DNA from 3 places in the Streptomyces clavifer genome. Region 2 is predicted to be linked to each of the others. Evidence: riboswitches for the same ligand, from Rfam matches in the RefSeq annotation. Region 2 holds a riboswitch; each other region holds the start of a gene.
What was found. Region 2 has a riboswitch for S-adenosylmethionine ahead of OG927_RS08660 (aminotransferase class V-fold PLP-dependent enzyme). Riboswitches for the same ligand answer to the same signal wherever they lie in the genome.
Positions count from the first base shown of each region.

Region 1: it holds a riboswitch for S-adenosylmethionine, as region 2 does, so the genes downstream of both, thrC (threonine synthase) here and OG927_RS08660 (aminotransferase class V-fold PLP-dependent enzyme) in region 2, are expected to answer to the same signal.
Region 3: it holds a riboswitch for S-adenosylmethionine, as region 2 does, so the genes downstream of both, OG927_RS28425 (hypothetical protein) here and OG927_RS08660 (aminotransferase class V-fold PLP-dependent enzyme) in region 2, are expected to answer to the same signal.

Region 1 is NZ_CP107793.1:4,206,842-4,211,542, forward strand. It holds gene OG927_RS18355 (alpha,alpha-trehalose-phosphate synthase (UDP-forming)) at 1-600, opposite strand, end outside; gene OG927_RS18360 (glucosyl-3-phosphoglycerate synthase) at 655-1,605, opposite strand; SAM riboswitch class I at 1,759-1,886, shown strand; gene thrC (threonine synthase) at 1,905-3,203, shown strand; gene OG927_RS18370 (MoaD/ThiS family protein) at 3,232-3,507, shown strand; gene OG927_RS18375 (cold-shock protein) at 4,020-4,226, shown strand; gene groL (chaperonin GroEL) at 4,536-4,701, shown strand, end outside.
Region 2 is NZ_CP107793.1:2,022,555-2,027,255, forward strand. It holds gene OG927_RS08645 (hypothetical protein) at 33-275, opposite strand; gene OG927_RS08650 (rhomboid family intramembrane serine protease) at 445-1,197, shown strand; gene OG927_RS08655 (Lrp/AsnC family transcriptional regulator) at 1,194-1,475, shown strand; gene OG927_RS08660 (aminotransferase class V-fold PLP-dependent enzyme) at 1,547-2,923, opposite strand; SAM riboswitch class IV at 3,097-3,214, opposite strand; gene trpD (anthranilate phosphoribosyltransferase) at 3,359-4,423, opposite strand; gene qcrB (cytochrome bc1 complex cytochrome b subunit) at 4,548-4,701, opposite strand, start outside.
Region 3 is NZ_CP107793.1:6,535,652-6,540,352, reverse strand. It holds gene OG927_RS28435 (arabinan endo-1,5-alpha-L-arabinosidase) at 1-531, opposite strand, end outside; gene OG927_RS28430 (dihydrofolate reductase family protein) at 869-1,426, opposite strand; gene OG927_RS28425 (hypothetical protein) at 1,747-2,157, opposite strand; SAM riboswitch class IV at 2,206-2,317, opposite strand; gene OG927_RS28420 (cytochrome P450 family protein) at 2,444-3,670, opposite strand; gene OG927_RS28415 (cytochrome P450) at 3,667-4,701, opposite strand, start outside.

The DNA of each region.
Region 1 (4,701 bases), 2.2 Mb from region 2:
GGCCGCCCGGTCGGCGCCCAGGATGCCGCGCAGCAGCTGCTCGCCGATGTCGTCGGGCAGCAGCCGGAAGTAGTCGACGGGCGCCCACGGGGTGTGCGAGAAGTGCCCGATCCGCAGGTCGGGGCGGAGCTCGCGGAGGATGCCCGGGACGAGTGAGAGGTGGTAGTCCTGCACCAGGACCGCCGCGCCGACGCCGGCCTCCTCGGCGAGCGCCTCGGCGAAGGCCCGGTTGTAGGCCTCGAAGGAGGCCCACTGCCGGCGGAACTCCGCGTCGAAGACGGGCTCCACCGGCGTCTGGTAGATCATGTGGTGCACGAACCACAGCACCGAGTTCGCGATGCCGTTGTACGCGTCGGCGTGGACCCCGGCGTCGATGTCGAGCATCCGGACGCCGGGCTCGGAGACGCCGCGCCGGACCGCCTCGCGGTCGCCGTCGCCCAGGGCCGCGCACACCCACAGCTTGTCCTCGACGGCGCTGAGGCCGGACACGAGCCCGCCCCCGCCGCGTTTCGAGTCGAGCGAGCCGTCCTCACGCAGCGCGTACGACACCGGGCCGCGGTTGGAAGCGACGAGGACCTGGGCAGCGTGCTCGGAGACCATGTAACCGAACCTAGCCCGTCCGGGGACCCGCCAAACGTGACGCCGGCCGTCTTGCTACGCCGCGCGGCGGGACGCGTACTCCGCGACCTCCCGCATCGGCGGCCGTTCCTCCGTGTCCACCGCGTGGGTGCGCGGTACGAAGCCGTTCGCGCCCCGCTCGAACTGGGTGAGGGAGGGCCGCACCAGATGCCCACGGGACAGCCGCAGTTGCGCGGTGCGGTAGATCGCCGCGGCCATCCGGCCGAGCGCCTGCCCGTCCTGGTGGCGGTGCTTGCGTACGCCGACGTCGACCTGGGCCAGTGCGTCCAGGCCCACCGTGTGCAGGGCGTCGACGAGCAGACCCAGCTCCACTCCGTAACCGACCGGGAAGGGCAGCCGTTCCAGCAGGGAGCGGCGTACCGCGTACTCGCCGCCGAGCGGCTGGACGAAGCCGGCCAGCTGCGGCCAGTGCAGGTTGAGCAGCGGACGCGCCACCAGCTCGGTGACCCGGCCGCCCTGGCCCGCGGTGTCTCCCAGCGGCCGGTCGTACATGGCCTTGACGAAGTCCACCTCGGGGTCGGTCAGCAGCGGGCCGACGATCCCGGAGACGAAGTCGGCGGAGAAGTCCCTGAGGTCCGCGTCGATGAAGCAGACGATCTCCCCGCCGGTCACCAGCAGTGACCGCCACAGCACCTCGCCCTTGCCCGGGACGGCGGGCAGCGAGGGGAGGATTGCGTCCCGGTGCACGACGCGGGCGCCCGCCCGCCGGGCCACCTCGGCGGTGGCGTCGGTGGAACCGGAGTCGATCACGACCAGCTCGTCGACGAGCCGGACCTTCTCCATGAGCTCGCGCCTGATCTCCGCGACGATCGCGCCGACCGTCGCCTCCTCGTTCAGCGCGGGCAGCACGACACTCACGCTCGCACGGTGCGGATCCCTCGCCCGGGCGGCCGTGAGCCGGTCGAGCGGGCGGTCGGCGGCTGACCAGGAACGCCTGCTCAGCCAGCGTTCCACCTCTTCCAGCACGGTCGATACTCCCTGTATGTGATCCATCTCGCGGTGCGGACGACTATCTCCATCGCCCGGGGCTTCGGTTACAGTCTTGAACAACGCGGATGGCCCTCGCATGTCGGGGTCGGTCCGCGAATAAATGCCCGGATCCATGATCCGGTGCCACAGCGCTCATCCAGAGGGACTGAGGGAACGGCCCGTTGAAGTCCCGGCAACCCTCCTGCCGACCGCGAGGTCACGGTGGGGAAGGTGCCAATTCCGTCTTGTGGCGAAATACGTCGCGAGGAAGATGAGGAGAAAGGGCCTCCGCCATCATGGCCGTGCAGACAGTTGCAACAAACAACAATTCCTCCGCCGTGGACCTCGGTCCCGCCGTAGCGCTTTCCTGCCGCGAATGCAGCGAACGTTTCGAGCTCGGCCCCATTTTCGCCTGTGCGTCCTGTTTCGGGCCGCTCGAGGTGGCGTACGACCTGCCGAGCGGCTCGCCCGAAGAGCTGAAGAAGCGCATCGCCGAAGGCCCGGACAACATCTGGCGCTACGCGCCGCTGCTGCCGGTCCCCTCGGACGTCGCGGACAAGCCCAACATCAACCCCGGCTTCACGAAGCTGGTCAAGGCCGACAACCTCGCCCGTGAGCTGGGCGTCACCGGCGGCCTGTACGTCAAGGACGACTCCGGCAACCCGACGCACTCCTTCAAGGACCGCGTCGTCGCGATCGCCGTCGAGGCCGCCCGCGCCTTCGGATTCACCACCCTCTCCTGCTCCTCCACCGGCAACCTCGCCGGTGCGGTGGGTGCCGCCGCGGCCCGCGCCGGCTTCCGCTCCTGCGTGTTCATCCCGCACGACCTGGAGCAGGGCAAGGTCGTCATGGCCGCGGTGTACGGCGGTGAGCTGGTCGGCATCGAGGGCAATTACGACGACGTCAACCGCTTCTGCTCCGAGCTCATCGGAGACCCGCTCGGCGAGGGCTGGGGCTTCGTCAACGTCAACCTGCGGCCGTACTACGGCGAGGGTTCCAAGACCCTGGCGTACGAGATCTGCGAGCAGCTCGGCTGGCGGCTGCCCGACCAGCTCGTCATCCCGATCGCGTCCGGATCGCAGCTCACGAAGATCGACAAGGGCCTCCAGGAGCTGATCAAGCTCGGCCTGGTCGAGGACAGGCCGTACAAGATCTTCGGCGCGCAGGCCGAGGGCTGCTCCCCGGTCTCCGCCGCCTTCAAGGCCGGCCACGACGTCGTCCGGCCGCAGAAGCCGAACACGATCGCCAAGTCCCTCGCCATCGGGAACCCGGCCGACGGCCCGTACGTCCTGGACATCGCCCGGCGCACCGGCGGTGCCGTGGAGGACGTGAACGACGAGCAGGTCGTCGACGCGATCAAGCTGCTGGCCCGCACCGAGGGCATCTTCGCGGAGACCGCGGGCGGTGTGACGGTCGGCGTGACGCAGAAGCTGATCGAGGCCGGTCTGCTCGACCCGACGCTGACCACCGTCGTCCTGAACACCGGTGACGGGCTGAAGACGCTGGACGCCGTCGCCCCGACGACCGGCGTGGCGGCGACGATCCGGCCCAGCCTGGAGGCGTTCCGCGCCGCGGGCCTCGCCGCCGCCAACTGACCACCCGAGACCGAAGGAAGGCACCCACATGAGCGTCAAGGTCCGTATCCCCACCATTCTCCGCACCTACACGGGCGGTCAGGCCGAGGTCCCGGCGGAGGGCGCGATCCTCTCGGAGGTCATCGAGTCGCTGGAGAAGGACCACCCGGGCATCGCGGCCCGCGTCCTGGACGACCAGGGCAAGCTGCGCCGCTTCGTGAACGTGTACGTCAACGACGACGACGTGCGCTTCGAGGGCGGCCTGGAGGCCGCCACCCCGGACGGCGCCGGCATCTCGATCATTCCGGCCGTCGCCGGAGGCTGACCGCCGGGCGGGCCCGCGCCGGGCCGCTGACGGACGTGGGTCCGGCCGTCGTGTGCGAGGCAGGGGCCCGGGGTCCCGCCGGCTCCGTCGACTCCATCGGCTCCATTGCGTGAACATCATTGCCCCCTCCGCGAGAGAAGCGGAGGGGGCAATTCTGCAGGATTGAGCGGGGTACAGTTGGGGAAGCCCCCTCAGCTGCCCGCGCCGCCCGCATATGAGAATGCGCCCGGTCGCGATAAGAAGCAGCCAAAGTGCGTGAACCCCTTGAGGCATAAGTGGCCTTTGTCAGGCCCGACTTGCCCCGGAACATCCACGGTTCCCCCTATCCGGGCATTCGGCCATGCCCAGAATTCTCGTCCGATTGACCTGTTGCAGAGGGCAGTTGGGCGGATACATTCGGCCGCGGTCGACGCGTTCCGGCGCACGCCACCCTCTCCTGTCGGAGGGTGACTTCTGACCCGGGCCCGCGAAGTGCGGACCTGCGCAAGGGCCAGTAATAGGGGAGTAAGGCTATGGCTCAGGGCACCGTCAAGTGGTTCAACGCGGAGAAGGGGTACGGCTTCATCGCGGTCGACGGTGGTGCGGATGTCTTCGTCCACTACAGCGCGATCCAGATGGACGGATACCGCACCCTCGAAGAGGGTCAGCGAGTTGAATTCGAGATCTCGCAGGGCCAGAAGGGGCCGCAGGCGGACATGGTCAAGCTCGCCGTCGGCTGAGCTCGGCGCGGTCGGCCGACGACACCACTCACACACGCAGGGCCCGTACCTCCGAAGAGGGGGACGGGCCCTTCGTGCGTGTGTGCGCCCCTCCCGGTTGTCCACCGACGGAGGGGGACGCTTGCACTCGCAGGGGTCGAGTGCTAATTATTGGCGTTAGCACTCTCCAGGTGAGAGTGACAGAACTTGGACCGGGCCGGTGAGGCCCGCAGGCTCTGTGGGGCAAGGAACCACAGAGCACGCTGGCCGTCCGTCGCGGGCGCCTCTCGGTCCGGAGAAATCCACCCCTGTCCGGGAGGACCACTTCACATGGCCAAGATCATCGCGTTCGACGAGGAGGCACGGCGCGGTCTCGAGCGCGGGATGAACCAGCTCGCCGACGCCGTCAAGGTCACCCTCGGCCCCAAGGGCCGTAACGTCGTCCTCGAGAAGAAGTGGGGCGCGCCCACGATCACCAACGATGGTGTTTCCATCG
Region 2 (4,701 bases):
ATCACCCCAATGTGTCTGTCCGCGCGGCCCCGTCAGGAGTCGGCACCCGGCCTGTCGACCAGCTCGATCTGGTCCACCGCGTTGCACCAACGACAACGGACCGACTCGATGGTCTCACTGACCACCTCGCGCTCTTCGACACTCGACTCCCCGGCCAGGTCGAGATGGACGTACTCCACGACCTTGGACGAGCGCGTCACATCGAACCGGGTGAGATTGCCGCAGAGCGTGCAGCGCCAGCGGGTCCCGTCCGTCGGCAGGGGAACCGTCGTCATCGTTGCGTCCTCTTTCGTCGTTCGTCGAGTCTCGTGGTGCCCAGGTCTTCGATCTCGCGGTGCGCCGTCGAACTGCGGATGTCCTGCGGTAACCCTACGGCCTCGTGCATACCCATGAACACGGCGAGGCGATTCGTCCCGTTCCCTTCGGGTACGTCATGCTCTGCAGGTGATCGATTGGCGGGGAGTCGACTGGCGGGCGCGGGCCAGGGAACTGGGAGCGGCGACCGCACCGGGCGGCGCACCGGTCACCTACGGGCTCATCGCGCTGTGCTGCGTCGTCTTCCTGCTCAGCCCGCTCTCCGGTCTCGCCCCCGTCCGCGGCTCCGCCGACGCCCTGCTCGCCGCGCAGGCCGGGTACTTCGAGCGGTGGGGCGTGATCCCCGGTGAACTCCTGGACGGCTCCGCCCATGCGGCGCTCACGCCGCTGACCGCGCTCTTCGTGCACGGCAGCTGGCTGCACCTGCTCGGCAACATGCTCTTCCTGTACGTGTTCGGCGCGATGGCCGAGGAGCGCATGGGCCATGCCGAGTTCGCGTTCTTCTACGTCTGCTGCGGCTACTTCGCCCTGGTGGTCTACGCGGTCGCGCACTCCGAGTCCGACCAGACCCTGGTGGGCGCGTCGGGGGCGATCTCCGCGGTGCTCGGCGCGTTCCTCCGCCTCTTCCCCCGCACCCGGGTCACCAGCCTCTTCCCCTTCCTCTTCTTCCTGCCGCTGCGCTTCCCCGCCTGGATCGTGCTCGTGTTCTGGTTCGTCCTGCAGTGGCTCGCGGCCCGGGGCGCGGGCAGCGGGCCGGGCGTGGCCTACCTCGCCCATGTGGCGGGCTTCGCCACCGGGTTCCTCTACGCCCGGGTGCGCTTCCGGGGTGGGGTTAGGGTGAAGGCTCCAGCCACGGCCACCGAGGGAGAAAGCAAGCCGTGATCACCGCGATCGTGCTCATCAAAACCAGCGTGGACCGGATTCCCGAGATCGCCGAGGCCATCGCCGCGCTGGACAGCGTCAGCGAGGTCTTCTCGGTCACCGGCACGTACGACCTGATCGCCATGGTCCGGGTGGCCAAGCACGACGATCTGGCCGACGTCATCCCCGGCCGGATCAGCAAGATCCCGGGCGTCGAGGGCACCGACACCCACGTCGCCTTCCGTACGTACTCGCAGCACGACCTCGAGGCGGCCTTCGCCATCGGTCTCGACGCGTAGCACGGCGTACGGCTTCGGCCGGGGACGGGGAGCGCTGCTCCAGTCCCCGGCCGAAGCCGTACGCGGGCCCGTCAGACCTGTGCCGCACCCCGGTCCGGGACGCAGCGCCCGTCCTCCGTGCGGTAGGACCACCGCGCACCGGTGCGCACCAGTTCCCGGACCGCGCCGAGGAACCGCTCGATGTGCTCGTCCGGCGTACCGGCCCCGAAGCTCACCCGGATGGCGTTGAGCGACCGCTCCCCCGGCTCCGCCTCCGGCGCGCCGCACTCGCCCGGCTCCTGCGGCTCGCTGCCCAGCAGCGTCCGGACGAGGGGGTGGGCGCAGAACAGTCCGTCGCGCACCCCGATGCCGTACTCCGCGGAGAGCGCCGCGGCGAAGTGCGAGCTGTTCCAGCCCTCGACGACGAACGAGATGACGCCGACCCGCGGGGCGTCGTCGCCGAACAGGGAGAGCACCCGCACCTCGGGCACCCCCGCCAGCCCTTCGCGGACCCGGGTGACGAGCTGCTGCTCGCGCGCGACCAGCCGGTCGAACCCGGCCTCGGTCAGGGCCCTGCAGGCGGCGGCGATGGAGTAGACGCCGATGACGTTGGGCGATCCCGCCTCGTGCCGGGCGGGCGTGGTGTGCCACTCCACGTCCACGCCGCCGTCGGCGCGCCGGGCGACCTTGCGGGAGGCACCGCCCCCGGCGAGGTACGGCTCCGCGTCCCGCAGCCAGTCGGCCCGGCCCGCGAGGACGCCCGAGCCGAACGGCGCGTACAGCTTGTGGCCGGAGAAGGCGACCCAGTCGACGTCCAGATCCGCGATGTCCACCGGGTGGTGGGGCGCCAGCTGCGCCGCGTCGAGCACGATCCGCGCACCATGGGCGTGGGCCGCGGAGGTCAGCTCCTTGACCGGCCACAGCTCACCGGTCACGTTGGAAGCGCCGGTCACGCAGACGAGCGCCGGCCCGTGGGGGTCGCGGCCGGCCAGCGCACGCTCCAGCGTGGCGACGGCCTCCGCCGGGGTGCGCGGGGCGTCGAGGTACGTCACCCGGGCGTCGCGCCAGGGCAGCAGCGAGGCGTGGTGCTCGGTCTCGAACACGAAGACCTGGCAGTCGGCGGGCAGCGCGGACGCCAGCAGGTTGAGGGAGTCCGTCGTCGAACGGGTGAAGACCACCTGGTCCTCGGGCCGGCAGCCGAGGAAGTCCGCGACCGTCGTGCGGCTGCTCTCGAAGAGGTCGGTGGAGAGCTGCGAGAGGTACCCTGCGCCGCGGTGCACGCTGCCGTAGTACGGGGCGTAGGCGGCCACGTCGTCCCACACCCGCTGGAGGGCCGGGGCGCTCGCCGCGTAGTCGAGGGCGGCATAGGTGACATCGCCGCCGGTCACCAGCGGAACGGTGACATCTGCTCCCAGAACAGGCAGCGGGGCACAAATGGACTGGTCGAGGGCAGCGGTGGAGACAGACATGGCGAACTCCCGTAACAGGCAGGCGAAATCCTCGCGCCGGCGGTACGCGGCAGCACGGGGAAAGGAGAAGAAGGGTGTGCGGAGAAGGGCGAAGAGCCCTATCGCATTCGCTTGCTCACAAGAGGCTCCCTAGGGACCAGGACCCCGGGGGTTGGCATGCACAGATGCCGAGGGGCCCGCGCTTGCCGCAAGCCTCGCTGCCTGCGGCCTGGTCTTCACCCGGGGCACCCCGCCACGGACGGAGGGTTGCCGGACAGCGGGCCGGGGCCGTAGTCGCTGTCACTCATGACCTGCGCAGCATCTTGCCACACCTGCCCGTACGCGCAAGAGCGCAGTCCGCGATCCGGACTGCGCTCTGCTTCGCTTCGCACGCCTCGGGGTCCTTCTGCCCGGATCCGAACGGATCGCGGCACCGGCCCGGCCCCGGCGAAGGGCCTACGCGTTGCTGGCGGCCACCCATCGCTCCAGTGCGCGCTTGGCCGCACCCGAGTCGACCGACTCCGCGGCCCGCGCGATCCCGGCGGCGATCCGCTCGTTCAGCGTGCCCTCGCCCGGGTCGAGGGCGACCAGCGCGGCCGCCGAGTTGAGCAGGACCGCGTCGCGCACCGGACCGGTCTCCCCGTCCAGCAGCCGGCGGGCGACATCCGCGTTGTACGAGGCGTCGGCGCCGCGCAGCGCCTCGACCGGCACCAGCTCCAGGCCGACGTCGCGCGGGTCGAACGACTCCTCGCGCACGCCGCCGTCCCGGACGATCCAGACCCGGGAGGTCGCGGTGGTGGTCAGCTCGTCGAGACCGTCGTCGCCGCGGAAGACGAGTGCCGAGTTCCCCCGGTCGGCGAGCACGCCCGCGACGATGGGCGCCATCCTCAGGTCGGCGACCCCGACGGCCTGGGAACGCACCCGGGCCGGGTTGGTGAGCGGACCGAGGATGTTGAAGGTGGTCTGCGTGCCGAGCTCCTTGCGGGCCCTGGCCGCGTGCCGCAGGGCCGGGTGGAACTTCACGGCGAAGCAGAAGGTGATGCCGGCCTCCTCCGCGACCTCGACCACGCGCTCCGGCGCCAGTTCGAGGCTGACGCCGAGCTTCTCCAGGACGTCGGAGGCACCGCTCGCCGAGGAGGACGCGCGGTTTCCGTGTTTGACGACCTTGGCGCCGGTCCCCGCGATCACGATCGCCGACATGGTGGAGATGTTGACCGTCTTGGCCAGGTCGCCGCCGGTACCCACGATGTCGACGGTGCGGCCAGGCACGTGGATGGTCCGGGCGTGCGCGTACATGGCGTTCACGAGGCCCGTGACCTCGTCGACCGTCTCCCCCTTGGCCCGCAGCGCGACCGCGAACCCCGCGATCTGCACGTCGGTCGCCTCGCCGCTCATGATGCGGTCCATGGCCCACGCGGTGTCCTCGGCGGTCAGGTTCTCGCCGCGCAGGAGCGGGGTCAGCACGCCGGGCCAGGAACGGGCCGCCACGCCTTCGCCGCCGTCCTGGGTCGCCACGTTCATGGTCCGCTCCTGGGGTCCACAGCCGGTAAGGGAACGGTCCCCACCCTATCCAGCCCCGGGGGACAGCGAAGAGCCCCGTCCATCGAATGGACGGGGCTCCTGCTGTGGCGGTCAGCTGAGGTGATCAGTGGTGGCCGTGGCCGCTGGTGATCTCCTTGTACTCCTCGGCGGTGGGCTTGGCGATCTGGTTGTCCTCGCCGTAGTAGCCGCGGCTGAGCCTGGCCCGCAGCTTCTGCACTGCGGAGGGCTTGCGCTCGACACCGTTCTCGTCGACCGTC
Region 3 (4,701 bases), 4.5 Mb from region 2:
CCCGGTCCACCAGGAGCCGAAGGAGAGCCACCACTTGCCGTCGTCGTCCACGAAGAGGTTGGGGTCGATGGCGTTGTAGTCGCTCGACGCGTTCGAGGTGTACACGATGCCGTAGTCGCTCCAACTGCCCGCCAGACCGGTGGTGGAGCCGGCGAGTCCGATGGCCGAGGTGTTGGAGCCGAAGGACGAGACGGCGTAGTACATCAGGTACGTGCCGCCGCGGTAGGAGATGTCGGGGGCCCAGGGGTCCGAAGCCGAGGAGTAGTTCTTCCACCAGCTCGGCTTCGTCGTGAAGGCGTTGCCCGACCGGCCGAAGGCGGTGCGGTCGGTGGAGGTGCGGAGCTGGAGGCCTTCTCCTGTGGAGTAGAGCAGGTACCGGCCGGACGGGCTCCGGATCATGGACGGGTCGTGGACGACGATGTCGCCGTTGACGACACCGGGGTTGGGGTAGGCGGAAGCACTGCCCGGCACGAGGGCCATCAGCAGCGCGGCGGGGAGAACGGCGAGGGTCCTTCTCAGGCTGCGGCTCATGAGGAGACCTCCTTCGGTCGTGGGGCGCGGGGGGCGCGTCGGTGGCACTGGACAGTCGCCGCCGACCGCTCACTGGTTGCCATGCCCACGCCATTCGCAGGTTCGACATATCGAATAATGCTCGGCACTTCGGACGGGACCGTAGAATCGAACACGTTGCGCGTCAACGGATCGCGCACGGATTCGGCGAACGCGCGCACCCCGTGCGAGATCACGAACAGCACGAGCACGGTGCTTGGTCGGCCTGACACTCGCGGCAGGAGGAGCCCGCCCTCGAGCCGCTCGGGTCCCACCTGCCCCGGCTGGGCCACCGGCAGGTGGGAGCAACCGCTGCGGCTCAGCGGGTCCGGTAGCGCGCGTAGATCAGTCCGCTGTCGAACACGCGCTCCTCGACCAGCTCGAGATCGAGGCGCACCCCCTCGGGGAAGAACCGCTTGCCGCCGCCGACCACGCTCGTGGTGATGAACAGGTGGTACTCGTCCACCAGACCGGCCGCGATCGCCTGGGCCGCGAGGTTCGGGCCGTCGACGGTGAGGTCGTGATCCGCCTCGGCCTTGAGCCTGCGCACCGCGTCCGGGTCGAAGGTCCGCTCGATCGTGGTCTTCGCGCTGGACACCGACTCGAGCGTCGTGGAGTACACGATCTTCTCCGCGGCCCGCCAGTCGCGGGCGTACTGCAGGATGTGCGGCGGCAGGTCGGGCTCGGTGTGCGCGGTCTCCCAGTAGACCATCGTCTCGTACATCCGTCGGCCGTAGAGGTACGTGCCGACGGGCCGGAAGAGGTCGTTGACGAAGGTGTGCACCTCCTGGTCCTCGGCCCCCCTGCCGAGGTCGCCCTCGGCCGCCTCGGCATAGCCGTCGAGCGAGGTGATCATCGAGTAGATGAGCTTTGCCATGTGTCTCCTCCGCCTACGAGCGCGCCGGTCGGTCGGCGGTCCCGCAGGCTGTGACCTCCGCAGGGACCGGAACTCATCGATCGACCGGCCGACCGGTTCCGTTCATCGCCGGATCACGGACGAGGCACGCCTCGTCGGCGGGTTGCCCGCGCAGTGTCGCGAAACGAGTGGCCCACGCCGGTCGCAGACCATCATCGCGACCCTCGTGCCGTGACCGCCGCACCGACGCACCGCCGCACGGGACGTCCTTCCGGCCCCGCCGGCACGCCGCGGGGCCGACGGCGAGTGGGGCCCGACGCAGCGGCCCTGCCGGGGCCCCGTCAGAGCCCGTAGGTGAAGTTCCCGCGGTTCGTCCGCTCCGGGCCGGGCCGCTCGGTCACGCACAGCGCCCCGCCCTCGGTGCCGACGTTCACCAGCCCGGTCGCCCCGCCGTCGAGGCCGACGAACCGCAGCGCGTGCCAGCGCGGGAGCCAGAAGACCCGGCCCCGGTGCCCGGCGAGCAGCTCCCGCAGATCGGCGGGGGCGTGCATCCACACCTCGGGCAGGTCGCCCGCGTGCTCGAAGGCGGCGCGCAGCGCGAACCAGCCGTCGTCACGCACATCGCTGGAGGTGAGCAGCAACTCGACGGCCCGGCCCGGCTCCTGCACGCACTTCTTGGCGTGGATCCAGTGCACGTGGTGCCCGGCGGCGTACTGCGTGCAGCCGTCCTGGTGAATGAGGTGGGGGAGCATGGGCGGTCGCCGCCTTCCGGGGTCTTGGACCCCGGGGCCCGCCCCCGGTGTCCGCTGTTCCCCGCGCGGTGCCGCGCGGAGCGGGTCGTCACCCGGAGCACCCGCAGCGGAAGCGGGGTGCCGTCCAGCGAGCCGGGGCTTGCCACTGGAACTCATGACCCACGAAAAGCGTAACAGGAGCCGAGAGGCCGTCAGGAGGTACGCCCCGGCTCGTCGCGACCCCTCCCCGGGGCGGGGCAGGGGCGTGTCCCGAGCGGTGCTCCGGCGGCGTCCCGGCAGGCGCCCCTCAGCCGTGCAACAGCACGGGAAACGCCTCCATGTCGTTCTGTGTCATCACCGGCAGCTTGCGGATCTCCTCGTCCGGAACGGCGAGCCTCAGCTGCGGGAAGCGTCCGAACAGCGCCGGCAGCGCGATGCCCGCCTCCACGCGGGACAGCGCGGCGCCCGGGCAGATGTGCGGCCCGTGACCGAACGTCATGTGCCGGATCGGCGTCGGGCGGGTGATGTCGAAGGCGTCGGCGTCGTCCCCGTGCTGCACGGCATCGCGTCCGATGGCCCGGTAGGAGATCACCACCCCCTCCCCTTCGGCTATCACCTGGTCACCGACCTGGATGTCCTCCGTGGCGAACCGCATCAGCAGATGGGTGGTGGGTGTGTCCCAGCGCAGCGTCTCCTCGATCACCGTGTCCCACGGGATCTCCCCGTCCAGTACCTTCCTCAGCTGGTCGGGGTGGGCGAGCAGCGCGCGTACGGCGTTGAGGATGAGCCCGATCGTGGTCTCGTGCCCGGCCGCCACCATGGCCTTGAGGTTGCCGACGACCTCCTCCTCGGTCAGCGGCTCGCCGCCCTCCTCGGCGAGGATCAGCGCACTGGTGAGGTCGTCGGTGGTCCGCGCCTTCTTCTCCCGCACGAGCTCCGCGTAGAACACGTCCAGCTCCGCGAGCAGCGCCATGCGCTCCTCCTGCGGGGTGAGCATGGAGAAGAACGCCTTGTAGCGCTTCGTCAGCATCGGGTGCTGCGCCTCGTCCACCCCCATCAGGAGGCCGACGACCCGCATCGGCAACGGCTGGGCGAACACCGCCTTGAGGTCGACGACGCCGTCCTTCCCCTGTTCGGCGAGCGCGTCCAGCAGTTCCTCGGTGAACTTCTCGATGGCCGGGCGGATCGCCTCCAGCCGGCGCGGGGTGAGTGCCTGGGAGGTCTTCGTCCGCAGCCGGCGGTGCTCCTCGCCGTCCACGGTGAACATGGAGCGGCCTGCGTCGATCATGCCGATCAGCGGCCAGGCGTGCGTGACCTCGCCGCTCCGCCAGAGCCCCCACGCGTTCAGGTCCTTCACCAGCCGCGTGTCGACGAGCAGTTGGCGTGCCTCCGCGTGCCGGGTGACGGTCCAGGCGGGCACCCCGAGGAGCTCGATGCGGGCCAGTGGCGCGCCACCCCCGCTCAGCTTCTCGGTCTCACCGTCGAGGTCCCGGACGAGGGGGTCGACGACCACGGTCGCGTGCGGGCAGTTCACAACAGGTCTCCTGTCGTACGTACGGGAGCGAACCGGACGGGAAGCGCGTTCATCCCGCGCAGGAAGGCGGACGGCCGCCGCACGAGGTCCTGGGCCGGGACGGCGAGCCGGAGATCGGGCAGCCGGTCGAGGATGACCTCGATTCCGGTACGGGCGATGGTCTCGGCGATCTCCTGTGCGGGGAAGGGGCAGCGGTACTCGCCGTGGCTGAACGCCAGGTGCGCCCCGTTGCTGCCGTGCGACGCGGTGCCGGGCCCCAGCTCCTGGCGTATCAGGGGGTCGGTGTTGGCCGCGCCCAGACCCAGCAGGAGCATGTCCCCGGCCTTGATGGTCCGCCCGCCGAGCTGCGTGTCGCGGACCGCCCACCGGCCGGCGAGGATCTGGGTGGGGCTCTCCTCCCAGAGGACCTCGTTCATCGCGTCGCCGATGCTGCGCCGGCCGCCGGCGAGCGATTCGGCGAACTGGTCCTCGGTGAGCATGAGGCGCAGGGAGTTGCTGATCCAGTCGGCGGTGGTGAGGTGGCCCGCCGCCGTGATGGCCATCAGGTCGAGCGCGTACTCCTCGTCCGTGAAGGGTTCGGGGTCGGCGAGCATCCGCGAGGTGACGTCGTCGCCGGGCTCGGCCCGCTTGACCGCGACGAGCCGCCGCATGTGCGCACCGAACCGCCCGTACGCCTCCTGGGCCCCGGGGCCCCCGTCGGCCAGGTCCTTCAGGACCCGGGCGATGTCCGCGCCCTCCGCGTCGGGGAACCCGACGAGGCGGGCGAGGACGAGCACGGGCAGCGGCTCGGCGAAGTCGGCGACGAGATCGGCCGAACCCCGGCCGCAGATGTCGTCGACGAGCCGGTCGGCGAGCTGCTCGCAGTGCCCTCGGATCTCGAACGGGTCCACGCCCTCCAGCGCGGGCACCACCATCTCGGAGTGCCGCCGGTGCTCGGCGCCCGCGGTGAAGTAGATGGACGGCATGGGCCGCCCCACCATGGGCAGGAGCGGCCAGTCCTCGGGTACGTGCTCCCACTGGTTCCACAGCCC